Regions from separate parts of the Lysinibacillus phoenicis genome, predicted to be linked through region 2. Evidence: riboswitches for the same ligand, from Rfam matches in the RefSeq annotation. Region 2 holds a riboswitch; each other region holds the start of a gene.
The links. A riboswitch is a leader RNA that binds a small molecule or an ion and turns the genes downstream of it on or off. The one in region 2 is predicted to bind S-adenosylmethionine.

Region 1 (10,368 bases), 1.6 Mb from region 2:
ATTAGAGACATCATTTAAAAAGCGGGGTACAATGGAGTATTTTTTAAACGCTGCACGATTGTTGTGTAAAGTTTGTTCACCCCCAGCACCTGAACGTATATAGCCGAAGGGTCCAGCTGCTATTTTTTCTGCAACAGTCTTTTCTAGGTCAGCAAAGCAAATGGGAAAGGGGGCTTGTGCAGTAATATTCTTTAACAGTAGATCGCCATCAGTCGTGTTTGTCATCGTAACTACCTCACTTATTTATTGAAAATAGGCTTTCTTTTGTGTAAAAAGGCTTGAATGCCTTCGTTATAATCGTCTGAACTAAATGAATTAAGAACGGTTTGGGCCAGCTCTTCGTTCTCTTCGTTTTCACCATCTACAATCGCCTGAATGATTTTTTTAATGCCTGCATTTGCAACGGATGATTTACTTAATAGATGCTCTGCAAAATGCAATGTGGCATTTTCAATATCCTCTGGCTCATGTAAGGCTGTGATTAAACCAATGCTTTTTCCTTCTTCCGCTGTAAAAATGTTGGCTGTATATAAAATTTCCTTTGCCTTGGCGACACCCACAATATTGATTAAGCGTTTAGTGCTTTCAAGATTATAGACAATACCAATATTGGCTGCCGTAATACCAAGCTTACTATTCGGTGTGGCCAATCTAAAATCACATGCGTTTGCTAACTCTAAGCCACCGCCAATCGCTAAGCCCTGAATCATTGCAATGGTAGGGTGCGGAAATTTATAAAGGGCATCAATGGCTTTTAAAGCTATATCGTTATAGGCTTTGGCATTGTCAGCAGCATAACGAATATCTAAAAACTCACTAATATCTGCACCTGATGAAAAGGCAACTTCATTGATACCGCGAACAATTAATAGCTTAATAGAAGGATCTGTACGTAACTGCTCAAGCTGGTCTACTATGGCCTGAAACATCGCCCTCGATAAAGAATTACGTTTATCAGGGCGATTTAACACTAACGTTGCGATATAGCCGTTTTTTTCTACGTAAATTTCAGTTGTCATCGTCATTCTCCTAGTCTTTCTTTAATTTCGCAGCAAAGCGGTTGCCGATGGATTGTATGCTTTGAACAAGGATGATTAAGATAAAGACAGTGGCATACATAACATCAACCTCATAGCGTAAATGACCATAACGGTAGGCAAGGTCACCTAATCCCCCTGCCCCCACCATTCCAGCCATTGCCGTAGCGCCAATTAAGCCAATTGTGGCAATCGTTAAGCCTAAAATAATCGATGGGCGTGCTTCACGTAATAGGACATGCCAAATAATATGGCGACGTTTTATGCCCATTGCTGTATAAGCTTCTACCACACCTGAATCCACCTCTAAAAGAGCAGATTCCATTAAGCGTGCAATATAAGGAGCTGTATAAACAACTAGTGGGACTATAACACCTTTAACACCAATCGTTGTACCAACAATTAATTTGGTAAATGGTAAGATGAAGAATAATAAAATGATAAATGGAACAGAACGAATAATATTGATGATGAGATTAAAAAGCTGATAGATAATTTTATTTTCAAAGGATTGGCCTGGTCGTGTTAAAACGATTAATAGCCCTAAGGGAATACCAATTAGAATGGAGAAGAGTAGCGAAATTCCGACCATTTGGAATGTTTCGATAATTGATTTTCCAATGACATCTGACCAATCTGAAAAGAAGCTTTGAATACTACTCATTGAATTCGCCTCCTAATTCTTCTACCGCAACACCATTTTCTGTAAAATAGGTTAGGGCCTTTTGGACGATATGGGTTTCTCCATGTAAATGCACCACGATGTTCCCAACAATGCCGTTTTTTAATTCAATAATATTAGCTGTTAAAATATTCGGTTGCACATCGTACACCTTCGTGACTTCTGCTAGTAATGGCTTACCCGTACTTTCACCAAGGAATGTTAAACGAATGACACTTCCTGAAACGTTTAACTGCTCAATGAGTGAAGGGGATAAATTACGCTGAGAAATTGTATTTAAAAACTTTCTAGTAGTAAGGTGCTTCGGTTTTGCAAAAAGCTCAATAGCAGTACCAAACTCCACGACCTTACCTGATTCGAGAACAGATACCTCATCACATATTTTCTGAATGACATTCATTTCATGTGTGATGAGTAGGATCGTAATGCCTAACTCGCGGTTAATTTTTAACAACAATTCAAGGATGGCCTCGGTCGTTTCAGGATCGAGTGCACTTGTTGCCTCGTCACTAAGTAAAATCTCTGGCTCTTGTGCTAAGGCACGTGCAATAGCAACTCGTTGCTTTTGCCCACCAGAAAGTTGATTAGGATAGCTATCCAGTTTCTCTGTTAATCCTACAATTTCGGCGTATTTTGCTACACGGTTTTTTACTTCCTTGTCGTTATAGCCTAGTAGTTTTAAAGGCACGGCAATATTGTTGTAAACTGTTGCAGTTTTTAATAGATTAAAATGTTGGAAAATCATTCCTATTTTTTGTCGTGTTTGACGTAATTCATTTAGCGAAAGGGCTGTAATGTCCACATTGTCTATCAGTACTTTTCCCGAAGTAGGACGTTCCAGTAAATTGACACATCGAATAAGTGTACTTTTACCAGCACCACTATAGCCGATAACCCCATGAATTTGTCCCTTTTTCACATGAAGATTGATCCCATCCACAGCTTTAATGATCCCTTTTTTCGTCTTAAATTCTTTCGATATATTTTGTAATTGAATCATACGATATTGCTCCTTTCTCGTCCTTCTAAAAGTGAGAATCTGCTCGTTTTCTCATGAGGAATACGGCAGATTCTTCTGCTAATAGAAGCATATTACCAGCTAGGAATCACAGAACCTTTGAATTCTTCTTCAATGAATTGACGTACTTCCTCAGATTGGTAAGCCTCAACAAACTTTTTAATGGTTGGGTCGTTTTCATTTTCAGCACGTACTACAATGTAATTCACGTATGGTGAGTCAGTAGATTCTAATAGAATAGAGTCTTCCTTAGGATTAATGCCGGCTTCTAGTGCGAAGTTTGTATTAATGGCTGCTACATCTACTTCACTAAGCTGTTTAGGAATTTGAGCCGCCTCTAGTTCAATGAACTGTAAATTCTTTTTATTTTCTTCAACGTCACGGATAGAGGCTGTTAAGTCTGCACCATCCTTTAGCTTAATATAGCCAGCTTCTTGTAAAACAAAGAGGGCACGGGCCCCATTTGTTGGGTCGTTCGGTAAGCCAAATGTGGCACCATCAGGAATATCATCAAATGATTTATATTTTTCAGAGTAAATACCCATTGGATTTAAAATAGTTTTGCCTACTGGTACTAAATCTGTATCGTGATCTTTATTAAATGTGTCCAAGAAAGGCTCATGTTGGTAGCTGTTTGCATCGAGATCGCCTTCAGCTAACGATGTATTTGGTAAAACATAATCAGAAAACGACTTTAGCTCAACTTCTAAGCCTTTTTCTTTTGCTACTTTAGCTGCTACTTCTGCAATTTGCTCGTGTGGACCAGAAGTGACACCAACGACGATTTTATTTTCATCGATTGCCTCAGCTTGACCTTTACTATCTTCTTTAGAGCCACAGCCTGCTAGAGCTGCTACTAATGTAAGACTTGCTAAACCTACTAAAAATTTATTTTTCTTTTTCATGAAAATGACCTCCAAAATGTTTTTATCGGTTTTTTGAAAATAAAAAAACTCTCTTACAAACTAAGAGAGGCTCATGAAAAAGACGTCCTCTCTTATCTATCAAACGAAATTCGTTTGCAGGATTTAGCACCTTCCTTTTAAAAAGGAGGTTGCCGAGCTTCATAGGGCCAGTCCCTCAGCTACTCTTGATAAGAGATTTATAATATTTTTTTGTAATTCCGATAGAACTAATATAATTTATGGGGTATAGTAAGTCAATAAATATTTTTAAAATTTTTTATATTATTATAATTTTTTGTTATGAAAGAGGGAGAACAATGTCTGTAAGAGTAAATTATGGAATTGGTTCATTTGGCAAGGTTATTAGTGCTCGTATTCTAATGGGGACAGACATCATGGAAGGAATTGAGGCGCTCTGTGAGGAGAATCAAATAGAGTCTGCTACAATTGTAAGTTGTATTGGGAGCTTCCAAAAAAGTAGCTTTGTTTATTTAGTACCTGATGAAACATCGCACATTAAAGTCCGTTTTAGTGAAGTCATTGAAAAAGAGGGACCACTCGAATTTATTCAAGGATCTGGTGTTGTCTGTAAACGAGATGGAGGATATGAAACACATTTCCATGGTTCGATGAGTAATCAATGGGGTGTAGTATCAGGGGGACACTTTCTGAAAGGTAGAAATCCCGTTATTACAGCGGACATTGTACTGGCTGAGATTCAAGGCGTTCAGCATATTCGTAGATTGGATGAAGAAACAGGCCATATACAATTTTATCCGCTAGAGCAAGGTTTAGAGCTACCAAGAAAAATCGAAAAATAGCATGCCCTGTAGCGAATGTATGCTACAGGACATAGTAGTACTAAGCGGTAAATAATTGTAATTGTTCAATTCTGTGAATGGCTTCACGTAAGCGTTCCTCGCTGACAAGTAAGCCAACACGTATATACCCTTCGCCATATTGACCGAAGCCATTGCCTGCGGCTACTGCAATATCAGCTTTTTCTAGCAATAAATCAGCAAATTGTTCACTAGTGTAGCCTACAGGTACAGGAAGCCAAGCAAAAAAGGAGCCCTTCGGAGCCGTAACTTGCCAGCCAATTCTTTGAGCTTCTTCAATTAATACATTTCGACGACGTTCATAAGTAGCCCTTAGTTCATCTGCACATTCTTGAGAAGCTGTTAGTGCCGCTGCTGCTGCTTGCTGAATTGCAGGGAATTGACTACAAAACAAATGATCTTGAATGAGATTAATAGCCGCAATAATATCGGCGTTACCAACGGCGAAGCCTATACGCCAGCCAGCCATATTAAAGGTTTTCGAAAGTGTATACATTTCAATACCAATGTCTTTTGCACCCTCTGCCTGTAGGAAGCTAATAGGTTTATTGCCATCAAATCCTATTGCTCCATAAGCAAAATCATGTGATACGATAATATTATGTTCCTTGGCAAAGCGAACAGTCTCTTCGAAAAATGCCAGTGTTGCTGTACCACCTGTAGGGTTATTCGGGTAATTTAAATAAAGTAGCTTGGCTTTTTCTTTCACTTCATTAGGTAATGCATGATAATCAGGTAAGAAATTATTTTCAGCAAAAAGTGGCATAACCTCAAAATTTACATCACCTAATACTACACCTGATAAGTAGTCTGGATAGCCTGGGTCCGGTAATAGCATGGTATCACCAGGGTTTAATACGGCTAGAGGTAGCTCAACAAGACCTATTTTTGTTCCGCCAAGAATTGCTACCTCCGTGTCGGGATTTATATCAACATTATATTCCCGTTTGTAAAAATTGGCAGCTGCCTGGCGTAATTCGGCGATACCACGAAACGGCGAATATTTGTGATTTTGAGGATTGTCTGCTGCTTCCTGTAATGCTTGAATGATGTGAGGTGGCGTCGGTTGGTCGGGATTACCTTGCCCGAGATTGATGACATCACGTCCCTCCTCTAGGGCACTGTTTACTTTTTGGACGAGTGCCGCAAAAAATTGGGGAGGTAGTTGCTGTAGTTTTTTAGAGAATTCCATGCATGATCACCTTTTTCAGAATATAATAATTATTATTGAAGAATATGAAGCAAATAGTATTACTTTTTCTGTTAATTGTCTAGAGGAGGAATAGATATGAAAATAGGTTGTATTCAATTAAACGTTGGCTTTGGCAAAGTAGAAGAAAATTTTGCCCGAGCAGAAAACAAGATTCGAGAAGCGGCACAACAAGGTGCAGAAATCATTGTGCTACCTGAAATGTGGAATACAGGCTACGCACTAGAGAAATTGCCTGACTTAGCAGATGTCAATGGTGAGCGAACGAAAGCCTTTTTGGCACACTTAGCGAAGGAACTTGGTGTACATATTGTAGGTGGCTCCGTATCAATAAAAAAAGGCGATAAATTTTATAATACGATGTATACATTTGATTGCCAAGGAGAGCTTGTAGGGGAATATAGTAAGGCCCATCTTTTCCGTTTAATGGACGAGCATCTTTATTTAGAAGCAGGGGATGAAATGAATCGTTTTGCTTTAGGAGATATTGAGGCTGCTGGTGTCATTTGCTATGATATTCGTTTCCCTGAATGGTTACGTGCCCACGCCTTACAAGGAGCAAAGGTATTATTTGTACCAGCACAGTGGCCGACACCAAGGATTGATCATTGGAAAACGCTACTACAGGCTCGTGCGATTGAGAACCAATGTTTTGTCATCGCAGTTAATCGTATTTCAAAAAAGGTAGAAAACTTTAATGGGCAATCTATGATTATTCAGCCTTGGGGTGAAGTACTTTGGATTGGTGCTGAAGATGAAGAAGTAGCGGTCATTGATGTAGACTTTTCTATTGTCGATGAAGTACGCGGAAGAATCCCAGTTTATGACGATCGTAGACCTGGACTATATCAGGATGTTGTTGTGAAAGGGTAGTGAAGAGGCACGCTCAAAAGGGAAGACAACCTGCTGAGCGTGCCTACTTTTTTAGACCTTATCCTCAATTAATGAATTTGCCAATAGCATAAACTCAAGTGTGATGCGGTTATGTCCTTTCATAAAATTTTTACCTAATAAACCTTCAAGCTTTTTTAATCGGTGATAGAGGGTTTGACGAACAATAAACAACTGATTGGCTGTTTGTTGTTTGGAGCCATTTGTTTGTAAATACACCTGTAATGTTTCGAGTAGCTTACTATTATATTTTTTATCGTACTCAATCACTGGCTGTAGATAGTCGTAAATAACTTCCTGTAAATTCACCTGCATTTGTAGCTTATAAATTAAATGATATAAATGCAGATCATCATAAAAAAAGGAGGAAGTTTGTACTTTACGGCAAATATATAAGGTTTCTATGGCAGTTTGATAGCTTTTCGGAATTTCCTCTACGTTACAAACGACTTTCCCAACGGCTACTTGAAAGCCTTGTGTCTGTTGCTTCTTATAAAAATCAGTTTTAGGAAGTGTAGAAAAGATGTTATTTAATATGTCACGAGTTGCTTTGCTGTCTTTTGTATGAAGTAAAATAAAAATAACATAGCTCTTTCTTTCAAATAAAAATGGGATGAAGCCATGCTGTTCAAAGAGATTCCGATAATAGAGTTTACTATAGACGATATCTTCCTGTGCTTTCGGCAATGTATGGGGAGAGGCTAAAATAAAAACAGTTCCACTAGATTGTTGATAGCTTGAGTAATGTGTATCAATAAATTTAAAGATTTCCTCCTTAGAAAGTTTTTGATCAATCCAATCTGCTAAAATGGTTGCATCCTCTATATTCTTCTTTTCCTCGATATAGAATTCCCGCATTAATAGTTGCGCTAATGCCGTTGCTGTACGATCTAATATTAATAATTCAAATTCTGAGAATAGCCCATCTTCTCGATAGAGTGTTAGGTCTGCATAATGTTCATCAAAGATGAAAATAGGCTCATGTTTAAATTGTGGTGCAGATTTGTGCAATGTTTCTAATTGCTGCCGTTTTTTGTGTCCCATATTAGGATAAAAGATAGGCTCTCGCTCTTTAATAGCAAACATGATTTGTGTCTTTAATTCGTTATACATATTTTGCAAAATATCGTCTGTGTTCTGTCCTAAGACTGCATTTTTGTTCAATGCCTGTGAGTAAGATTCTAGCGAAGAAATGAGTAAATATTGCTTATTGATAATTTGGCTATGTAAATCCTGTGTAATGCGAACAAAAGGAACTGCCTCATGAAAAACAATAATGGGAAACTGATGATAGTTAGCAAGTGCTATGATTGCTTCAGGAACTGTTTGAATATAGGAGCCATACTCAATACAGAGAGCGGCACATTTTTTTTGAATAAGGGCTTCTACAAATGCCGCAAAATCCTCAATGCTATGCTGTAGACTAATTCCTGTTGTTAATACTAGTTCTTCACCGACCAAAAAATCATCAACTTGCACGATTTCAAGAACATGTACCCATTTGACAATCCTTGATAATCCCTCGTAACCTGCTACAACCTCTGCCTTTTGAAAATATTTATTTTCCAAAACATCTAGTACTTTTAGTTGAAATGGACTCAATTTAGCTCCTCCTTTTGACATGATTAAATTAAAATGATTCTCTATAATTTCTGTTTAATGTTTTATATTTTCTTATAAAATAGCAATTATTTTATTTTAAGAATATTTAGTCTATTTTACATTATGTTTAAAACATATGTATAGAATTTTACAGTTTGTCTATTACTTCAACGTTATGAAACATGTAAGATTTTTGTAAGCGATCAAGTAATCTAATAAAAGAGGTGACAGATATGGAGCAACAAACGCATTTACAAAGAGGGTTAAAAAAGCGGCATATGACGATGATTGCTATTGCCGGAGTAATCGGTGCAGGACTGTTTATGGGAAGTGGCTCGGTTATTAATTTAGCTGGTCCTGGGGCAATTTTATCGTATATATTCGCAGGAATTATCGTTGTGTTAGTTATGCGTATGCTGGGTGAGATGGCGGCTGTCAATCCAACGAGTGGGTCGTTTGCACACTATGCACATGAAGCCATTGGTCCATGGGCAGGCTTTATGATTGGTTGGCTGTACTGGTTTTTCTGGGTTATTGCCATTGCACTAGAGGCAACAGCAGCGGCAGCAATTATTCAGTATTGGTATGATGGGATTCCTTTATGGCTATTAAGTCTGTTGTTAACCGTAGCACTTACTTTAACAAATGTTGTTTCTGTCAAAGCCTTTGGTGAATTTGAGTATTGGTTCTCTCTTATTAAGGTTGCAAGTATAGTAGTGTTCCTCGGTCTTGGAGCATTTATTATTTTTGGCATTGCACCAAACTTTAATGCAGTAGGCATGACCAATTTAGTAGGGCAAGGTGGTTTTTTACCAAATGGTTTTGGTGCTGTGTTAATGGGTGTTGTTATCGTCATTTTTTCTTTCATGGGAACAGAGATCGTGGCTATCGCTGCTGGGGAATCAGATGAACCTTTAGCGGCCGTAACGAAAGCAACCAATTCCATTACTTGGCGTATTTTAATTTTCTATGTCGGCTCTATAGCGGTTGTTGTGACACTTTTACCTTGGCATTCTTCAGATATTTTAACAAGTCCTTATGTAGCGGTTCTCGATTATATTGGGATTCCTGCTGCCGCACAAATCATGAATTTTGTTGTTTTAACAGCTGTGTTATCATGCTTAAATTCAGCACTTTATGCAACTTCACGAATGGTATTTTCTCTAGCGGAGAAAGGGGAGGCCCCAAAAGCATTTTTAAAATTAAATAAAAAAGGTGCTCCTGTAAATGCCATTTTAGCAGCAACATTTTTCTCTTATATTGCAGTTATTATGAATTATGTTTCTCCAGATAAAGTTTTTATGTTTTTACTAAGTTCTTGTAGTGCTATAACGCTCATTCTTTATTTAATCATTGCCTTTTCACAATTAAAAATGCGACGGAAGATTGAACAGGAAAACCCGGAGCTATTAAAGGTGAAAATGTGGTTATTCCCTTATTTAACGTATTTCACAATACTAGCAACAACGGCTTTATTAATTGCGATGTTCTTTATAGAGTCTATGCGCTCGCAAATTTTATTCACATGTGTTGTCGTTGCAGTTGTGATGATTTTCTATATGCTTACGCAAAAGAAAAAGACAGTTAAACAAGCCGATGAATCAAGCTCTATTTTCAGCAAGGAAGAGTTTGATTTTGAACAATAATACGATGAAGGAGTGGTCTCATTATGACAGTTCAGCAAGAAATGAAAACGCTAACACATTTTATTAACGGTGAAGAGGTAGCTGGTACAAGTGGTCGATTCACAGAAGTGTATAACCCATCCACAGGTGAGGTCATTGCAAGAGTACCTCTTGCTTCAAAAGATGAAGTAAAGCATGCTATTCAGCTTGCAAAAGAGGCCTTCCCAGCATGGAAAAAGACATCAATAGGTAAACGAGTAGAAGTGCTACATCGTTTCCGTCAATTGTTAGTAGAAAGACAGGATAAGCTAATCAATATGATTTGTCAGGAAAGTGGTAAAACAAGGGAAGATGCAAAAGGTGAGATTGTTCGTGGTATTGAATCAGTTGATATGGCAATCAGTGCACCCCAAATGCTAAAAGGGGAGTATTCCGTCAATGTAGGTGGAAATATTAATGCTTTTTCTGCCAAATCGCCACTCGGCGTAGTAGCAACCATTGCACCATTTAATTTCCCTGTTATGGTACCACTTGCTATTACAAGTATGGCAGTTGCTGT
Region 2 (10,368 bases):
AACAGCCTTTATCGAAAATTATTTACATGAAGTGGGCATTACGTACCAAAAATATGAAGCTGCAGATAAAATGTTTAACTTGGTTGCCTCTATTGGTAATGGTGAAGGAAAAGAACTTGTTTATTGTGGTCATACAGATGTTGTACCTGTGGGCGATTTATCGAAGTGGGATTTCGATCCATTCTCAGGAGAGGTAAAGGATGGCTGGATGCTTGGTCGTGGTGCAAGTGATATGAAAGCTGGTTTAGCGGGTATTATTTTTGCGACAAAGCTACTAAAGAAAATGGATATTGAATTACCAGGCAAATTAACGTTGGCGATCGTACCAGATGAAGAAACGGGTGGAGAATATGGTGTTCCTTGGTTGTTAGAACGAGGTTTAGTAAAAGGAGATGGCTGTTTAATTGCAGAGCCGTCTTCACCGTTGAATCCTACAATCGGACAAAAGGGCTCTTACTGGTTTGAATTAGAAGTACGTGGGGAACCAGGACATGGAAGTCTATCTCCTTTAGCTGGACGAAATGCTATTGTCGATGCCATTCGAGCTATTCAAGAGATTCGTACATTATGGGATATGGACATTTCCATTCCTGAAGAAGTACAGCCACTTATCGAAGTATCAAAGAAATACATGCGTGAGGTGGAGAAAGATCGATTGAAATATCAAGATGTTTTAGAGAAAATTACTGTAAATATTGGTACAATTGAGGGAGGTACGAAGTCCAACGTTATCCCAGATTATTGTAAGGTACAGGTTGATTGTCGCTTACCTTTTGGTATTACACAAGAACAAGTAACAGAAATTTTGAAGAATAAACTAGATAGTTTAGCTATCGATTATTCGATTCAACGTTTTGGCTTCAAAAGCGTAGCGAATTATACGCCAGCTGAAAATCCTGTGTGTCAATCGATTGTGGACAATATTTCATTTGTTACAGGTCAAGAGGCATATGGTGTGATGCAATGGGCAAGCAGTGATGCTCGACATTTCAGACAATATGACATTCCTGTATTACAATATGGTCCAGCGTATTTGCCAAGTATTCATGGTTATAATGAAAAAGTGCGTGTTGAGGATATCGTACGCTGTGCAAAAGTATATATTACTGCTGCTGTTGATTTCCTATATCAAAAGTAAGAGATTAGCTACTCTCTTACTTTTGATAAAGTGATATCAGGTGCTGACGGCTGCTAAATCTTTCAATTATTCCCCCTTAAGCGAAAGATTTGCAGCCGTTTGTACAGATAAATAGATCAGAAGGATGAGAGATATGCTAAAGACGTTAAATTTATCAATTGCAGTTTTAAAAATGTTTACAAAGGAAAAGCCCACATGGGGCGGAAGAGAGTTAGCAATGGCGATGAATATGAATCATACAAATTTATATCGCATTCTTGAAACCTTTGAAAATAATGGCTTTATTACGAAAGATCCCGTAACTAAAAAATACTCACTTGGTATTGCATTATGGGAAATTGGTATGAATATGTATGATTCATTAAACATAGATCAGCTATGTATGCCAGTTCTTGATCAATTAAAGGATGTCACTGGTGAAACTGCTATTTTTACAGTTTTGAATGGACTGGAAGCGTTAACATTACTAAAAGCAGAACCTGTAAATAAGGTGAAATTTACTGTTTCAAGAGGAAGTAGGTCGCCGCTTTACGTAGGGGCCTCCTACCGCTCTATGCTTGCATTCCTAAATGAAGAGCAAATTGCAAAGGTTATTGACGAACCCTTAAAAGCCTATACAAATAATACAATGACAGATGCCAATGAAATACGGGCAGAGCTTGAAAAAATACGTGCATGTGGCTATGCACTAAGTAATAGTGAATACTCTGTCGACGTCTTGGCGCTCGCTATGCCAATATTCAATAGTGAAGAACAGGTTGTCGCCTCGATTACTGTTTCGGGACCCATCTATCGTTTTACCGAGGAACGTGTTCCAGAGGTGTTAGGCCCTTTAACAGAGGCCAGAAATGAAATAGAAGGAATTATTCGAAGATATCATTTGAATTTTAATTAAGGAGTCCTATTATGCAACATTTACATGACATTGCACTTACTATCTTAAAAGGTAATTTAAATGTTCAATCATCAGAAACATTATTGATTTTGACGGATATTCACAAGCAAGACATTGCGAAAATTTTTTATGAAGCTGGGCTGACGATTACAGCTAAGACAATGTTTATGGTCATGCCGTTACTAGAAAAATCTGGTCAGGAGCCAATCATTGCAGTATCGACACTTATGGCTAATGCTGATGTTACGCTTTGTATTACCTCACATTCCTTAACTCATACAGCGGCACGTAAAAATGCCTGTGAGCATGGTGGACGCGTAGCGACAATGCCAGGTGTTACATTGGAGATGCTTGAGCAAGGTGCACTTCATGCAAATGCACAGGAAATAGAAGAGTTGGTGGGAAAATATGTCCAACTACTCGATGCGGCAAACGATATTCGAATTGTTAAAGGTGGACATGAGTTGACCTTCAGTGTAGAAAAACGTGTAGGAATTCCCTCTACAGGAATCATTCGTCAAGCAGGGGAGCACGGGAATATCCCTTCAGGAGAATCCTATATTGCCCCAATCGAAACATCTGCAAATGGCGAAATTTTAGTGGATGGTTCAATTGCTAATATTGGTGTTCTAAAGGAGCCATTATTATTAAAAATCAAGAATGGACGTTTAGAAGAGGCAATTGGCCCAGATGGTCCACAATTACTGCAATTACTGGGCGAAGGTAATGGTAGACTAATCGCAGAGTTTGGCATCGGAGCCAATAAAAGTGCAATCCTATGTGGTAATGTATTAGAGGATGAAAAGGTGTATGGAACAATCCATATTGCATTTGGCAGTAATGTGCCATTTGGTGGGGCAAATGCGGCAGATGTTCATATTGATTGTGTTGTAAAAAGTCCTGTTGTTTATTTTGATGGGAAGCAAGTAATCTAAGCGAAAGCGTGTCTTCGTATGAAGCACGCTTTTTTGCTTGCTGTAATTTAGAGTTGCTTGTCTTTGTTGGATTACACTATAGTTAACATAGATAAGCTAGAGGATGATAATAATTAACATCTAGTGTCCATTATAAAAAGGAATCAACGAGAGATTCTGTCCATAAAATAGGAGCAATGAGTGAGTGTTGCTTCTGTTTTCATCAAGAAAGAACGTGAGGGTGAAACTATGCTAACATTTACAGATTTACATGGCCTACAAGTCGATTTAAGTTTTTCAAGAGGGGAATTTGAAGTAGAGCCCAAGCATGTCCTTGTTTTTTTAAAGCATGAAAATAAATGGCTATGTACCATCCATAAACGACGTGGTGTAGAGGTGCCAGGGGGCAAATTAGAGGAGGGCGAAACCTTAGAGGAGGCAGCTATTCGGGAAGTTTTTGAGGAGACGGGTGTCCATGTGAAAAATCTGCAATGGTTCGCAGAATATGCGGTTCACGATGAAGTGAAATTTTGTAAAACAGTTTTTACTGCACAATTTGCAGGTCAAGAGCATATTGAATTTGATCTAGAAACATCGGGCATGCTTTGGTTAACAGATGAAGAATTCATCCATCATCCTAACTTAAGCTTTCATATGAAGGATGAGGGCATGAGAAAAATGCTGGAGGAGTTGAAACATCGTGACAAACAATGGTGAAATTGTAGAAAAGCGAGCCTATCCTTCACCAAATCCAGCCATACGGTTAACTGAAATAACTTATTTATCACAGGGTTTACGTATAAAAGGATTATTAGCAGAGCCAAAGGCAGAAGGTACATATGATGGCTTTTTATATTTAAGAGGGGGCATGCAAAGCATTGGAATGGTAAGACCATCACGTATTGCTCAATTTGCAGCTCAGGGCTTTATTGTGTTTGCTCCATACTATCGTGGAAATCGTGGTGGAGAAGGTCGTGACGAATTTGCAGGTGCAGACCGTTACGATGCAGTCTATGCTGTAGATGTTCTCAAACAATTTTGCAATGATAATATACATGTTTTTGGTTTTTCCCGTGGGGGAATTATGGCTCTTTGGACAGCTATTTTAAGAAAGGATATCACCTCTGTCGTCACATGGGCAGGTGTATCTGATGCAACAGCTACTTATTGGGAGCGAACAGATATGCGAAGAATGATGAAACGGGTGATTGGAGGAACACCGAATCGTGTACCTGAAGCTTATGATGCACGAACACCGCTTTTCGAAGTTGAGCAAATAACAGCTCCAGTATTAATTATCCATGGCTATCGGGATGAAAATGTTGATATCGAACATGCTAGACAATTGGCCTTTTTCTTAGACGAGGCTAATAAAACATACGAAACATGGTATGACCCTAACTATGCCCATCAATACCCACCTGCTAAAAATCGAGAAACCGTCCGCGCTCTTTGCCAATGGATGAAACAACAATAATTGAAACAAAGAAAATTGTAGTATGTAATTTGAGAGAACAAAACAATCAATGGAATGTGGTGAAAGGTGAATATGCTATTCGTTTCAGATACGAATTATCTTTTAGCCAAAGGTTTCATAGATTACTCATTTATTAATGTGTGACTATTCTTCTCCCGACATTTACCAATAATAGCCCATCCTTTCTATTAGTAAGGATGGGCTATTTTGTTCGCCTAGAAAAAAAGGACATGGAAAAAACACCTTTGCAGTATGGTTGTTTGGAGTGGAGCCAGCGTAACTCCTTGGGGATTAGCGTCACAGATAAGACCCTGGAGCGAACGAAGTGAGTGAAGCGGCTTATCGGACGCCCCCAGGAAAGGACGCTGGCGGAACGGAAATCTACCCCTTGCTTTGCCAACATGAACAAGAAGAAGGTTTCTTGTTTTTTCTTACCTTTATTCGGGTACAGATATTCTATAACAGGTAATGAAAGAAAAAAGGAGTCAATAAAACGAAATTCACCACGATTACTTTTATCAGGTTATGCCTTTTTCCAAGTTAACACTAGTAATCATGCAATTGTAGTTAACTTAAAAATAATCATACGTAACTCCCTATATTATCATTAAGAAAAAAGAAAAAGAGAACGAGTGAAATCGTTCCCTTTGTTCTGTATATAGTTTATTTTAATGGGCCACCAAGTGTAATGATAGCTTCAGAAACGTTTGTGAATTTCTTAAAGTTTTCATTGAATAGACCTGCAAGTTCAGCCGCTTTTTCATCATAAGCAGCTTTATCTGCCCAAGCTTCACGAGGGTTTAACACTTCAGAAGGTACACCTTCAACTGCTGTTGGAATGTGTAAACCAAAGACAGCATCTTGTGTTGTTTCTACATTAGTTAATTTGCCATCGATTGCTGCACGTACCATTGTGCGTGTGTAAGAAAGCTTCATACGGCTACCTGTACCATATTCGCCACCAGTCCAACCAGTGTTTACTAGGAATACTTGTGCGCCGTGCTCGTCAATCTTTTGACCTAACATTTCTGCATACACTGTTGCAGGAAGTGGAAGGAATGGAGAACCGAAGCAAGTAGAGAATACTGGTTCTGGTTCTGTTACACCACGTTCAGTTCCAGCAAGTTTAGAAGTGAAACCGCTTAGGAAGTGGTACATTGCTTGCTCTTTTGTTAATTTACTGATTGGAGGTAATACGCCAAACGCATCAGCTGTTAAGAAGATGATAGTTTTTGGATGACCTGCAACAGATGGATCAACAATATTTTCGATGTATTGGATTGGATAAGCAACACGTGTGTTTTCTGTTAATGAACCATCATCATAATCACAAATACGAGTTTCTGGGTCAACAGCTACGTTTTCTAAAACAGAACCGAAGCGGATTGCATTGTAGATTTCTGGTTCTTTTTCAGCAGAAAGGTTGATTGTTTTTGCATAGCAACCACCCTCAATGTTGAACACTCCATTATCAGACCAGCCATGTTCATCGTCACCGATAAGCTTACGATCTGGGTCAGCAGATAAAGTCGTTTTACCAGTGCCAGATAGACCGAAGAATAATGCCACATCGCCAGCTTCACCAACGTTTGCTGAACAGTGCATTGAAAGGATTCCTTGTTGTGGTAATAAGTAGTTCATGATACCGAAAATAGATTTTTTCATTTCACCAGCATACTCAGTACCACCAATTAAAATAATTTTCTTTTCAAGTGATACAATGATGAATGTTTCAGAAGATGTACCATCAACTGCAGGATCTGCTTTAAAGTTAGGAGCAGAGATAACTGTGAAGTCTGCAACATGAGAAGCTAATTCTTCTTTAGTTGGACGGATAAATAATTGATGAGCAAAAAGATTGTGCCAAGCGTATTCATTAATCACTTGAATGCTTAATTGAGAATCTTTGTCAGCACCTGCAAAGCCTTTGAATACGAATAACTCGTCACGTTCTTTTAAATATTTTATTACTTTTACATATAGGTTATCGAACACTTCAGAAGAAATAGGTTGGTTGACTTTACCCCAGTCAATTTGATCTTTTGTGCTTTCTTCTTCTACCGTATATTTATCTTTAGGTGAACGACCAGTGTATTTGCCAGTTTCTGCACGAACTGCGCCATCTACTGTTAACATTGCTTCACCACGAGATGTAGCTTTTTCTGCTAATTGTGGTACTGAAAGTTGAACATTAATGTTACCGCCGTTTAATAATTCCTTCAGTTCGTTTGCAATTTCTACTGAATTCATCGATTAAATACCATCCTTTTTTATAGTATTCCCTTGATTTAGAGGGATTTTTTCTTAATTTCAAAAATAGTATAACACAATTGCTTAAATAATCTATACTAATTAAGAAATTATTTTAGAGTTTTTATCACTTTTCAATAAACTGACAAAAAATAATGTTTTTCGAGTAGAATCCAATCAATCCTACTGTAATTAGGCATAAAAATTGAGCCACACATATGTTACCACAAGATGCTAGGTATGTTGTAGGGATTAATTTGCTTCTATTTACATCATCATCCAAGTATGAAAAGTTTTTGTTTAATCAGTTCCTTCCTTTCTATACAGTAATACATTAGAAAATATTTGACAACGTTCGACCTTTTCAGTAACATACAATTGAACGGATACTCTTATCCCGAGCTGGTGGAGGGTCAGGCCCTGTGAAACCCGGCAACCTGCATGAATCATTTCACGACATGCGTTGGTGCCAACCTGATGCAAGGGAACATCCCTTGAACGATAAGAGTGAAAGGTTACGAAGTCATTATTCCTTTCCTCATGTAAAGTAACGTGAGTAAAGGATTTTTTTATTGTTTAAAATGAATGTAAAGGTAAGTATATGTAGTTCTTTCCTTATTATAATGACGGATCTTTCGAAATCCTCGTGTTAAAAGCAGCAGTAACGGCTTGAGAGTTCAATCCTTAGGAGCGGACTTGACATGGGTAATGAGTACCGTATTCATACACAACTACTTTTCATAAAAGTAATAGGAGGAAAACCAAATGACAAACCGTCGACTGTTTACATCAGAGAGTGTAACAGAAGGACATCCAGATAAAATTTGTGACCAAATCTCGGATGCCATTTTAGATGCTATTTTAGCAGAAGATCCAAATGCACGTGTAGCGTGTGAAACTACTGTAACAACAGGATTAGTATTAGTAGCAGGAGAAATTACAACTTCTACTTATGTAGATATTAAAGGTATCGTTCGTGATACTGTAGCCGAAATAGGCTATACACGCGGTAAATATGGCTTTGATGCTGAAAACTTAGCCGTGCTTGTGGCTATTGGTGAACAATCACCGGATATTGCACAAGGTGTTGACCAAGCATTAGAAGCGCGTGAAGGCTCAATGACAGATGCTGATATTGAAGCTATTGGTGCTGGTGACCAAGGTCTAATGTTTGGTTACGCATGTAATGAAACACCAGAGTTAATGCCACTACCAATTAGTTTAGCACACAAATTAGCACGTCGTTTAACAGAAGTACGTAAATCAGGAGAATTAGCGTATTTACGTCCTGATGGTAAAACTCAAGTAACGATTGAATATGATGACAATAATGTACCAGTACGTGTGGATACTATTGTTATTTCAACACAGCATGATGAAGAGGCAACACTGGATCAAATTCAAGCAGATTTAAAAGAATTTGTTATTGGACCTGTTGTGCCAAGTGAATTATTAGATGCTAACACGAAATATTTCATCAACCCAACTGGCCGTTTTGTAATCGGTGGACCAAAAGGAGATGCTGGGTTAACAGGACGTAAAATCATTGTTGATACATACGGTGGTTACGCGCGTCATGGTGGTGGAGCATTCTCAGGTAAGGATGCGACAAAGGTAGACCGTTCAGCAGCTTATGCAGCACGTTATGTAGCGAAAAATATTGTAGCAGCTGGATTAGCAGACCGCGCTGAGGTACAACTTGCCTATGCGATTGGTGTTGCACAACCTGTTTCCATTGCTGTCGATACATTTGGTACAGGCAGAGTGAAAGAAAGTGAAATCGTAGAATGGGTTCGTGAACTATTTGATCTACGCCCAGCAGGTATAATTAAAATGCTGGATCTACGCCGTCCGATCTATAAACAAACTGCAGCATATGGTCATTTTGGCCGCACTGACTTAAATGTGCCATGGGAACAAATCGATAAAGCTGATGCACTTCGAGAAAAAGCACATCTGTAAACTATTGAACTAAAGTAATGAAGTCGTTAGAACGTTATTCTAGTGTACTAATATGCAAGGGGGCAATGTTGCCCCTTTTATTTTTTCAAAAAAACCTCGCACTGGCTCGTGAACAAGAAATGGTCACGGCCACGCGAGGGATTTTTTTCGTTAGTATTGAATTTTTGTGTATGATTGGTTACTTCTGAAGGGATTTATAATATTGACCTTTTTCTACGTATTCACGTACGATACGCTCCATATCCTCTTTGTCTTCAGCATTTAATTCACGGACAACTTTGGCTGGGCGACCCAATGCTAAACTATTCGGAGGAATGACCTTACCTGGAGGTACGAGGCTTCCTGCTCCAATAAATGCACCCTCTCCAATTTCTGCACCGTCTAATATAATGGAGCCCATACCAATTAAAGCATTTTTGCGAATTGTACAACTATGTAAAGTGACTTGGTGTCCGACTGTAACCTCATCTTCAATAATAAGTGGATATTTTGGGCTTTGATGTAAGCAACAAAGATCTTGGATGCTAACACGTTTACCAATAATTGTTGGTGAGACATCCCCACGAATGACTGTATTAAACCAAATTGTTGTTTCAGCACCAATTGTTACATCGCCCGTAACGGTTGCATAATCAGCAATGAAAACAGACGGATCGATCTTTGGCGTTTTATCTTTGAATGGATAAATCATGAAAATCGCCTCTTTTCTTTCTATAATGTAGTATTATCGTATCAAATACGCAACTTTATGGAAATATAAAATTAAAATGTGGCATTTATTTCGATATAATCAAAGTGTAATTATTTTTTAGGAGGACTATGTGAATGTGGAAATGGGAAGCTGATGGACAAGCAAAGGCTGTGATTGCTATTCTTCATGGTGCTTATGAAAATCACCGTTGGTATGCATGGCTTATAGAGAAATTAAGAATGGAAGGCTTCCACATAGTCATGGGGGATTTACCTAATCATGGTATTAATGCAAGGTTTGCTCGTGTCCATGATGAGGACTTCAAATTGTACAATAAGTATACAAGAAATCTAATTGAAAATGCTTTTTCATATAATTTACCAACCTTTTTAATAGGTCATGGTCTTGGAGCAACATTAATTCTCCATACAATGCAAAAGAAGCAATATGAATGTGCTGGCATTATTTTGACATCACCTTGGTTGCAATTAAAGCTATTACCAGGTAAATTATCGAATGCTTTAACGAGTTTAAGTGCTTTAACAGCTAATGTTAAAATGACACACGATATTAATTTAGAAAAATTAACGCGAAGTGTTGAAGGTAGAGAAGAGATGAAAGATGATATACCATTCATGTCTGTCGTGTCAGTGAAATGGTATCGGGAGCTGCAGCAAATGATGAAAAATTTAGTGCTGCTACCTAAAGGTGAATTCCCGAATATGCCGATGCTCATCATGACTGCTGAGAAAGATAAGATTACTGAAACTCGACAAACTCGTAATTGGCTTCATCAACAAGAATTCACAGAGTTTCAGTTCAAAGAATGGGAAAATTGTTATCATAATTTATTTCATGAAGTAGAGCGTGAAGAGATTTTTATGTATATTCGAGATTTTATTAATAATGCGCTAAGAAGAATTGGTTATATAATTAAATAGGTTTATACCCTTCCATTTACTAGGTTACTTACTTAAATATTGTTACTTAAAAATAATATTGTAATTTTCAGAAAAGTGTAATACTATAATGACTTAAAGT
Region 3 (10,368 bases), 2.8 Mb from region 2:
AGCTACCACCAATGACTAATTTCATCGTTAGGCCCTCACCAATAAACATCATGGCGAACATGGCTGCAAAAATAGGCTCTAAAGAAAAAATGAGACCTGTATGTGTAGCAGATGTGTACTGTTGTGCAACAGTTTGGCCGACAAAACAGAACGCACTACAAATGATTCCAAGACCTAAAATCGCAATCCAAGATGTCGTTGAATCTGGCAACGTTGGTGTTTCTAATATGAATGTTAAAATTAGTGCATAAAGTCCAGCGAAACCTAGTTGATAAATACCATATGAAATCGATTCGACATTTCGTGTAAAGGAGCTATTTAAAAGTAAATAAATTGAATAACATAATGCTGCAATTGCTACTAATAGGTCACCCTTTTGAAAGGTGAACGAGCCATGTGCTGTTAATACTGTAATACCAATCATCGTGCAAATAACGGCAAAGCTAACCGCTCTCGATGGTAATTTTTTTTCAATGAAACTACTGAAAATCGGCACTAATACAACAGTTAGGCTTAAAATAAAGCCAGCATTTGAAGCGGAGGTGGACTGTAGACCAAATAAACTTAACGCGAACACAATGAATAATAAAAATCCTTGAATAGCCGCATATTTTAATGTTTTACCATTTACTTTGATCATCCGTTTATAAAAAATAAGTCCTGCTACGAAGAATGCGATGATACAACGTAATGCCACCACATTATAAACTGCCAATGTTTCAAGCCCCATGACCATAAAGGTATAAGATAGTCCCCAAAACATTGTGACAATAACCATCAATACATTTGCTTTTCCTTGGATACTCATTATGTTCACCTACCATCTGTGTACTAAAACAGTTTTTATACTAAAAATTACTATATATCTTGTATTGTGATTAGTAAAACGAATGTTTATAATGAATAGGATTAAAAAATTTCATGTACATAGAGGGATGGCGAATGAGCTTAGTAAAATATGAGATTTTAACAAAGGTAGCAGAAGTAGCAAGTTTTACAAAAGCAGCGGATGCACTAGGGTTAACACAGTCTGCAGTGAGTCATGCCGTATCGAGTTTAGAAAAAGAATTTGGCTTTGCCCTTATTCACCGTAGTCGTGTAGGTGTCACACTAACAAGTGAAGGACAGACAATGCTTAGGGCGATGCGACAGGTCTTGGACGCACAGGAGTTATTGCAGCAGGAAGCAGCGCATATTCTCGGCGTTACACGAGGTAAGGTACGTATTGGTGTTATTTCAAGTATTTCTTCGAATTGGATGCCTGAAATTATTCAGATTATGGATCATCAATTTCCTGGGATACAAGTGGAGTTACGTGAAGGGGATTATTACGAAATTGAACAATGGCTTCTAAGTGGTGAAGTCGAGGCAGGATTCCTGAATGGGCAAAAGTCGGAACAGTATCAATTTATGGAATTACAGCAAGACCCTTTATTATGTATTGTTTCTCATAAAAGTCCATTATTTCATAAGACAGAAATTGATATTGTGGACCTAGAGGATATGCCTTTTATCATGACTTCTTACAAAGGGACAAATGATGTAAAAGTGCTGTTAGAACAATATCATGTAAAGCCCAATATACGCTTTGAGCTTTCTGAGGAAGTAGGAATTCTATCTATGATTTCACACCATTTAGGGATTAGTATTTTACCCCAATTGGTCATTCAAAATTTACCGCCAACATTGAAAGCGATTCCATTAAAGCAAGGTGGCTACCGAACGATTGGTATTGCCATGAAACACCATGCTTCACCCGTGACAAAGAAATTTGCTGAAATATTAAGTGCATGGTTAAAAGAGCAAAACAGCTCCCTTCCATCGTAGCTATTGAAGCAAATCGTACCATTACGTTAAAATAGTATTTGTATATATTTTAGAAACTAGGTGAGTGTATGGGGACATTACTAGGCAAAACCGTACTCATTACAAGTGGGGGAACACTTGAAAAATGGGATCGTGTACGAGGGCACACGAATTTATCGAAGGGGACAATGGGCTGTTATTTAGCAGAGGCAGCACTGGCTGCTGGTGCGACTGTCATATACATGCATGGTTACTTTGCCCAGCTCCCAGAAAACGAAGATAAAATGACATTGGTTAAATTTGAAGGCATTGAGGATTTAGGAGAAAAAGTTCGTCATGCTGTCCAACAACAACAAGTCGATATCGTCATTATGGCTGCTGCTGGCTCCGATTGGGTCATAGACAAAGTGTATGATCAATCAGGGAATTTAATGGAGGAAGCGGGCAAAATGCCTTCTGACGAACCACCGATTATTCATTTTAAAAAGGCACCAAAAGTTTTAGGTCAAATCAAAGGCTGGCAACCAAATGTAACGTTAGTAGGCTTTAAGCTGGAAGCGACGAATGATGAGGAATTTTTGCTTGCTCGTGCAAAACTACGCATGGAAACAGCCAATGCACAATTTATGGTAGCTAACAGCTCACAATCTTTATATGGTGGGGACGAGCCTCATTGGATTGTGCCTGCTGAAGGGCAGCCGATCAAGGTGATGGGTAAGCAACAGACAGCTCAAGCTCTAATGGACTGTTTACAGGGGGATTAAAAGGAGAACTGTGGAGAGGGTTTACTTCTGCACAGTTTTTTTGTTGTGAAAAATTGGATCTTCGTATATTATTTACTTAACGGTCGGTAAAAAAGGAGGCCCTTATGGGAAATAGAGAACAAACCTTTCAAAAAATTTTAGAAGTTGCCTATGTGATGTTTGCAGAAAAAGGATTTGAGAAAACGAGCTTAGCTATGATTGCAGCAGAGGTCGGCATATCAAAACCAGCTATTTATTACTATTTTCAATCAAAGGATCAATTAATTTCTTTTTTGTTTGAGGAACTTTATAAAGAAATTCAATATGATATCGTTGTTGATTACAAGGAGCTATCTCCAAGCAATTTCATTGAGAAATTACTGAAGATTGGCTATAAGTCAATTGATGAACAGGACAAAGATCCTTATTTTAATAAAATATTTAGTCAGTATTTGTTATTAGCCGCTCGCGACGACCACTACATGCAACAGTTATTAGAGCTTCAATCAGATTATTTAGCAAGATTTTATGATATTTTTCAATACGCAGTGCAACTAGAGGTGTTAGATGAAAATGCCAACATAGAAGCGAAAGCCCACATGTTAGCCATGCTCTATGATAATATTGGCAATTTTATGTTAACTGGTAGTCAATTGAACTATAAGGCTATTTGGAGGGAGGCAGTACATAGCGTCATTCAAGGGGGAAAAGATGAATAAGCAACTTGGTCATCGTCGTATTGAGGGCTTAGATTTTGCAAGAGCATTAGCAATGTTAGGTATGTTTATTGTAAACTTTGGCGTTATTTCAGGTTCAACTGCCAATGGTTCACAATGGCTCATTCAATTGCAAAGTCTTTTTGAGGGGCGCGCCTCTGCACTATTTGTCATTCTAGCAGGAATAGGGACTGCGCTGATGACGCGGAAAGCAAGGGAAGCAAAGGACCCAATTCTTATTCGCCAAAGTAAGTTAACTTTATGGAAGCGAGCTCTTTTTTTGTTTGTTGTTGGGATGGTTTTATATGTGGTGGGATGGACGGGAGATATTTTACATTATTACGGTGTTTATATGTTTCTTGCAGCTTTGTTGATAGCAACTTCAAAGAAAACCATGCTTTTTACAATTAGTGCGGTGATAATCGTTTCCCAATGGCTACAAATCCAATTCAATTATCTAGTTGGGTGGCATCCAAAATATATTTTATTAGAGTATATAGATTTTTGGACGGTAGAAGGTTTTATGAGAAATTTACTGTTTAATGGCTACCACCCCGTTTTTCCATGGATATCTTTTTTTCTCATTGGGATGATTGTAGGTACCTTAGATTTAACCAATAGGGCATTAAGAAAGAAATTAGTTACGGTAGGTATCTTGTTAGGAGTGATTATAGAAATTTTTTCAAAGGTGATTATTCACTTCTCGACAAAATATTTCTTAGATCATGATAGTGCGTTGTATTTATTTGATACAGGACCAATTCCACCAAATATAATGTATGTTCTATCAAATTCGGCTTCGGCTATTGTGATAATAGTAGGTTGTATGTATTTTGTAGAAACTTTCAAAAATAAAGTAATAGAAGCAATCATTAAAACGGGTCAATTGTCCTTAACACACTATGTTGGCCATGTCTTTATTGGCATCACTGTGTTAGAAGTTTTCGATTTATCGAATAATCTAACAGTCGTTTTTTCAATGCTCTATGCATGTTGTTATTTTTTAGGCTGTGTGTTTTTTTCGATATGGTGGAGGACTATCCATCAACGTGGTCCAATTGAACTCATTTTGAGAAAATGGTCCAATTAAAAAGTTTGAGAGTAGTCATCTATTTACTACTGATTTGGCATAAAATACATTCATATCGACTCATACAAACGTAGAAGATTGATATTACAAAGTATTCAGCTAGGTTTTCTAATATTTTATATTGACATTCGTATAGTAGAATTATAGAATTATTGTCAAGAAACGCAGTACTCTTATCAAGAGAGGTGGAGGGACTTGGCCCAACGAAGCCTCGGCAACCGAAAAGTTAGGTGCCAAATCCAACAGATGGTATCTGAGAGATAGGAGGGGCTATCAATCAGTTTGATGCGTTGGCCTCTTTTGTACAACAAGAATGAAAAAGAAGGGGTGTATCGTATGGCTCAATCAGTAAAGGTAGATGATAAAAAATTAGAGGCAATTGCCAAGGCAATTCAAAATCTTGAATTTGGTGAAGTGCATATTACGATCCAAGATGGTGTTATTGTGCAAATTAATAGGCTTGAAAAACAGAGATTTCCGCAGAAAAAATAACATTGATTTCAGTTGAACGATGTCAAAAGGCCACCAATAAGCATGAAGGATTTCCTTTGCTTACAAGTGGCCCTTTTTTTGTCTAAAAAATTAACTATAAAAGCTTTTTGGTATTTGCCCAATATGACGGCGATGGTATAGTAACGGTTCTTTTTGCCCGTTTGTAATGTCTTGCACATGCCCAATAAAAATGGTATGGTCGCCAGCATCTATTTGCTGAAACGTTTTACATTGTAAAATAGCTGCTGTATCATGTAAAATCGGTAGACCTAAAGATGAAGTGGACCACTGTGCCTGTGCAAAACGATCAGGGATTTTACTGGCAAATAGTGTACATAAATGTTCTTGGTCGCTTGCTAAAATATTGACCGCGAAATGAGAAGCATTCGTAAAATAAGAATGAAGCTGAGAATTTTTATCGAGTGACCACAAAATAAGGAGCGGGTCGATTGAAACAGATGCAAAGGAATTGACGGTTAAGCCTATAGGTTTTGTTTCATGACTTGTTGTGACAACTGTAACGCCTGTAGGGTAATTACCTAATGCCAATTTAAAAGCAGCTACTTGATCTGTCATTCAAATATCACCTCTTTATTAATATAAATTAGTTCACGGAGTAAGTAGGTAAAATGAACTTTTTTTTCATATCCTACTAGTAACTCCTTTTCTTGAGTAAATTTTAAACCAATTAAACATACAGGTAAAGGTAATGGGGAAAGAAAGGGGAATTGCCATGACTTTATATTTTGATCACCTGGTTCACCAAGTGGAATCACCAGAAAATATAAAGGTTTTCTTCAATAAACGAAATGTCCACACAGTGAATGGTGGGCAGCACACGATGTGGGGGACTTATAATACGTTAAGCTACTTTGGCTTAAGCTATATTGAACAAATTGCTATCTATGATCGTGATTTATTTGAGCAGGCGGCACAATACCCATATTCCTTACATTATACGTTTAAACGTGATCAAGAGCGCCAAGGATTTTCACGAATAGCCTTGCGTACCAAAAAAATTGAGGAAGAGGGTCAACGCTTACGAGCATTAGGTTATGATGTATATGGGCCGGATGCTTGCAGTCGAACAAGACCGGATGGCACTGTTGTGAAGTGGAAGCTTCTCCATTTTGGCAAACCAGATCTTCTCATTGATTTTCCATTTTTAATTGAATGGGCAGAGGAAGATGAGGAACGTCTGTCACAATTAGTGACAAGCGGTGCTATTGATACAAAACAAGCGATTACAATGGAATCAATCCAATTGTATGTCAAGGATATACGAAGAACAGTTCGTTTATGGCAGGAGGTATTGCAGCTACCAGAGCCTGTGCAACATGAGCAGTTCATCTCGTTACAGCTCCCGAATATCCGATTGGATTTTTATGAGGAAGAGGTTGCAGTAGCTATGACACTTGGTCATATAAAAGAAGGGCCATTTGGTGTGACATTAAAAGATCCTCATCGAACAAAGGAAACATTAGTATGTCCTGGCGCTTTTTATTGGATTAATCGATAATTACAATATCCACTTCATATGCTGAAATGGATTCAGACTGTAGACAAACTCGATGAATTTTGAGTTTGCCTACAGTCTTTTTTCTTTTACAATGAAATAAAGCTAAGCTATTGATTTCCACAATGGACGGACGCTTTCCGCGGGTGAGGTCGAGCTGCTTCCCTCGCTTCGCTCAGTCCAGGATCTCGACTTTTCCGCTTTTCCCGCAGGAGTGCCGCCCTTCGTTCCGCAGTTTTCTTATAGCTTTTTTGAAATTATTTCAAGTGTAATTCCCTTTTGTCATGCTATATGCTTCACATACTTAGTATCAAATTTGCAAAGGGCCACCATTGGTAATAAAAAAAGCGGATGAAGGAATATTTCATTCCTGCTCCGCTGTCCATTTGGAACTAAGCTAATAGTCCATTACCGTTATAATTTCACAACATTTGATGCTTGAGGTCCACGATTACCCTCTACCACATCAAATGATACCTTTTGACCTTCTTCAAGTGTACGGAAGCCTTCCTCCTGGATGCCCGTAAAATGTACAAATACATCTTCTCCATCATCACATTCAATAAAGCCATAACCCTTTTCATTATTGAACCACTTTACGATCCCCTGTTGCATAAGCATTCGCCTCCAATGCGCTTGAATGTAAAATAAAGTTAAATAAGTTGTGCTCTCATTGAGAAAATGTGAAAAAATTGCATTTTCTCTTAGAACATACATGAATTGAACAAAGATGTCAATTGATTGTCGAAATGCTTGCATATCTGGCTTTCTTTTTTTTCACAATTAAGACTATAATGGAAATGAACAACAAAGAAAGTAGGATGCCAAATGACAACGAAAAATCAACCATTATCAGATTTAGAAATCGCTAGTCAAGCAGTGATCAAACCTATTACGGAAATTGCCAAAGCTGCGGGTATTCCAGAGGATGCTCTTGAGCAGTATGGACGCTACAAAGCAAAGATTGACCCATTAAAAATTACAGCTCAGGGCGAGGATGCAAAAGTAGTATTAGTGTCTGCTATTAGTCCGACCCCAGCAGGTGAAGGAAAGTCGACAGTGACTGTAGGACTAGCAGATGCCCTTCATCAATTAGATAAGAAGGTGATGGTCGCTTTACGAGAACCATCATTAGGTCCAGTAATGGGCGTAAAAGGTGGCGCAACTGGCGGAGGTTACGCACAAGTAATACCAATGGAGGATATTAATTTACATTTCACTGGTGACCTTCATGCGATTACAACAGCCAACAATGCTTTATCCGCATTTATTGATAATCATATCCATCAAGGAAATGCATTAAACATTGATCCACGACGCATTATTTGGAAACGTGTAATGGACTTAAATGATCGTGCTCTACGTAAAGTAGTCGTTGGTTTAGGGGGACCAGTTCAAGGCATGCCTCGTGAGGACGGCTTTGATATTACGGTAGCCTCTGAAATCATGGCAGTGTTCTGTTTAGCAACAAGTATTGAGGATCTACGTGAACGCATCGCTAGTATCGTGATTGGCTACACATTCGAGCGTGAGCCAGTCTTTGTACGAGATTTACAGGTAGAAGGTGCTCTTACTTTATTATTAAAGGATGCCTTCAAGCCAAACTTAGTACAAACATTAGAAGGAACACCTGCCATTATTCATGGTGGTCCATTTGCCAATATCGCTCACGGCTGTAATTCCATTATGGCGACACAAACAGCTCGTAAGCTAGCGGATATCGTGGTGACAGAGGCAGGCTTCGGCTCTGATTTAGGTGCTGAAAAATTCATGAATATTAAAGCACGGAAAGCTGGCTTTAAGCCAAGTGCCGTTGTTATCGTAGCTACGATTCGTGCCTTAAAAATGCATGGTGGGGTTCCGAAAACAGCGCTTGTTGGCGAAAATGTCGAAGCCCTTTTACAAGGTATTGAAAACTTAGCTAAACATGTGGAGACAGTTCGCACATTTGGCGTTGAACCAATTATTGCATTAAATCGTTTTATTACGGACACAGAGGCTGAATTAGAAGCCGTTCTTAACTGGTGTCAAGAAAATGATGTTCGTATCGCACGTACAAATGTCTGGGAAGAAGGCGGTAAAGGTGGTCTAGCTCTAGCTGAACAAGTACTAGCTGTGCTAGAAGAAGATAACAACTTCTCTCCTTTATATGATGTAACAGAGTCTATTGAAGAAAAAGTTCGTACAATCGTGCAAAAAGTTTATGGTGGGAAAGATGTGCAATTTACTGATCAAGCCAAAAAACAAATTGCCCAAATCGAAAAATTTGGCTGGGACTCTCTTCCGATTTGTATGGCAAAAACACAGTATTCCCTAACTGACCAACCAAGTTTACTCGGTCGTCCAGAAGGCTTTACCATTACGATTCGTGAAGTTATTCCAAAGCTTGGTGCTGGCTTCTTAGTTTGTCTAACAGGCGATATTATGACAATGCCAGGTTTACCAAAAACACCGGCTGCGCTACGTATGAATGTTGATAGCGAAGGACATGCGGTGGGATTGTTCTAACATCAATAAAATAATGATAGACCTTAAAGCTACCCTTTAAAAAAAGGGTAGCTTTCCATTTCGAAATTATAAATTCCAAAAATTTAAAAGCAAAAGGAACTGAGATTTTGCCCATACAATAAATCGCGAAAATTGTTATTTATTTAATGAGGAGGTACATATATGGATAAGATAATCACACAAATTCATGAATTTGCTACTGAAGAAAGAAAAGAATATGTTCGAAAGGCAAAAGAGTTACACCGAGAATTTTTGCTCAAGTTCCCACTAGAGCGTTTGCATGAGATGGAGCTTGAAGAATATGCACTAGGATTGCAGCCTCAAGGTTCCTTTAGCTGGTGGTTAGAATATAATACGGTTTCCTTAGGGAGTATCAAGGGAGGATCAGCTAATAAACATATAATTTATTATAAAAAGAAGGAAGGTACTTGGTTTTACCCAGAACAATTTAAAAATGAGCAAGAGGCATGGCAACAACTTAGAGAAGATATTATTAAAACGATAGAAGTAATGGGGAAAGAACCCTATGTATCAATAGATAATGATAATTTACTAAATCGGGGTTCAATGCTAAGAGGAAAAATATCATATATGTACCATGCAGATAAATTAATGCCGATTTATCAAGAATCTCATCTGAAAAAATTTTTAAAGGAATTTGGAGTGGATGAGAATCTGTTGAAAACAAGAGATACGCTTTATTTAAATCAACTCTTACGGAATGAACTATACAAACATAAGTCTTTACAACAATATGATGTGCTGTTGCTCTCAAATTTTCTATATACACATTTTATGCAAGCTGAATTTGTTTATAAAATTGCTCCAGGTGATAATGCTAGTAACTTTCAAAACTGTGTAGATAATAGTTTTATTTCCTTAGGTTGGGGTGATCTTGGTAACCTCGAACAATACAATGATTTTAACGAGTTAAAAAATGCTTTTGTTAAAAAAGGCTATTATAATCAACATAAATCAGTTATTACGAGAAAAGCAAATGAGGTATGGGACTTTTATAATTTACAGCCAGGTGACCTAGTGATTGCCAATAATGGAACGTCGAAAATAGTTGGCATTGGAGTAGTAAATGAAGAGGGTTACAAATATAACGAAGATTTTGGACGATATCCCCATACTGTAGGAGTGAATTGGTCGCAAATTTTTGAAAAAGGGTTAGTTATTCCACCTCAAAATGCTTGGAAAACTGTAACGGTAGCGAAAGTACCTAAGAAACAGATGGAAGAATGGCTACAAAGTAATGGAACACAGTCTATTACTAAGCCCACTTTAGAAGAATCACCTCTTTTTGGAAAAATAAATAGGGCTCTTAACCGAAAAGGCCAAATTATTTTATACGGTCCGCCAGGTACAGGTAAAACATACTCTGTAATGCAGTTTTTAAAGTGGAAAAAACATTCAAATGTGAAAATCCATATAGAAATGTGTACATTTCATCCTTCTTTTCAGTATGAAGATTTTATTGAGGGATATAAACCT

Region 1: another riboswitch for S-adenosylmethionine. It lies ahead of ABC382_RS13175 (MetQ/NlpA family ABC transporter substrate-binding protein); the one in region 2 lies ahead of metK (methionine adenosyltransferase).
Region 3: another riboswitch for S-adenosylmethionine. It lies ahead of ABC382_RS07095 (YezD family protein); the one in region 2 lies ahead of metK (methionine adenosyltransferase).

What each region holds. Positions count from the first base shown of each region.
Region 1 covers NZ_JBDFMP010000002.1:2,338,543-2,348,910, reverse strand. The annotation lists gene ABC382_RS13195 (alpha-hydroxy acid oxidase) at 1-225, opposite strand, end outside; gene ABC382_RS13190 (enoyl-CoA hydratase/isomerase family protein) at 240-1,019, opposite strand; gene ABC382_RS13185 (methionine ABC transporter permease) at 1,030-1,701, opposite strand; gene ABC382_RS13180 (methionine ABC transporter ATP-binding protein) at 1,694-2,719, opposite strand; gene ABC382_RS13175 (MetQ/NlpA family ABC transporter substrate-binding protein) at 2,812-3,642, opposite strand; SAM riboswitch class I at 3,732-3,837, opposite strand; gene ABC382_RS13170 (PPC domain-containing DNA-binding protein) at 3,960-4,463, shown strand; gene ABC382_RS13165 (pyridoxal phosphate-dependent aminotransferase) at 4,504-5,673, opposite strand; gene ABC382_RS13160 (carbon-nitrogen family hydrolase) at 5,770-6,564, shown strand; gene ABC382_RS13155 (PucR family transcriptional regulator) at 6,616-8,184, opposite strand; gene ABC382_RS13150 (amino acid permease) at 8,418-9,830, shown strand; gene ABC382_RS13145 (CoA-acylating methylmalonate-semialdehyde dehydrogenase) at 9,854-10,368, shown strand, end outside.
Region 2 covers NZ_JBDFMP010000002.1:3,929,659-3,940,026, forward strand. The annotation lists gene ABC382_RS21230 (M20 family metallopeptidase) at 1-1,138, shown strand, start outside; gene ABC382_RS21235 (IclR family transcriptional regulator) at 1,272-2,033, shown strand; gene ABC382_RS21240 (aminopeptidase) at 2,045-2,968, shown strand; gene ABC382_RS21245 (NUDIX domain-containing protein) at 3,197-3,664, shown strand; gene ABC382_RS21250 (alpha/beta hydrolase family protein) at 3,648-4,424, shown strand; gene pckA (phosphoenolpyruvate carboxykinase (ATP)) at 5,088-6,674, opposite strand; SAM riboswitch class I at 7,064-7,182, shown strand; gene metK (methionine adenosyltransferase) at 7,440-8,636, shown strand; gene ABC382_RS21265 (gamma carbonic anhydrase) at 8,815-9,327, opposite strand; gene ABC382_RS21270 (alpha/beta hydrolase) at 9,462-10,268, shown strand.
Region 3 covers NZ_JBDFMP010000002.1:1,109,243-1,119,610, reverse strand. The annotation lists gene ABC382_RS07120 (DMT family transporter) at 1-808, opposite strand, end outside; gene ABC382_RS07115 (LysR family transcriptional regulator) at 943-1,827, shown strand; gene ABC382_RS07110 (phosphopantothenoylcysteine decarboxylase domain-containing protein) at 1,896-2,570, shown strand; gene ABC382_RS07105 (TetR/AcrR family transcriptional regulator) at 2,675-3,268, shown strand; gene ABC382_RS07100 (DUF418 domain-containing protein) at 3,261-4,355, shown strand; SAM riboswitch class I at 4,526-4,622, shown strand; gene ABC382_RS07095 (YezD family protein) at 4,692-4,847, shown strand; gene ABC382_RS07090 (flavin reductase family protein) at 4,938-5,423, opposite strand; gene ABC382_RS07085 (VOC family protein) at 5,581-6,366, shown strand; gene ABC382_RS07080 (cold-shock protein) at 6,778-6,978, opposite strand; gene ABC382_RS07075 (formate--tetrahydrofolate ligase) at 7,192-8,871, shown strand; gene ABC382_RS07070 (McrB family protein) at 9,034-10,368, shown strand, end outside.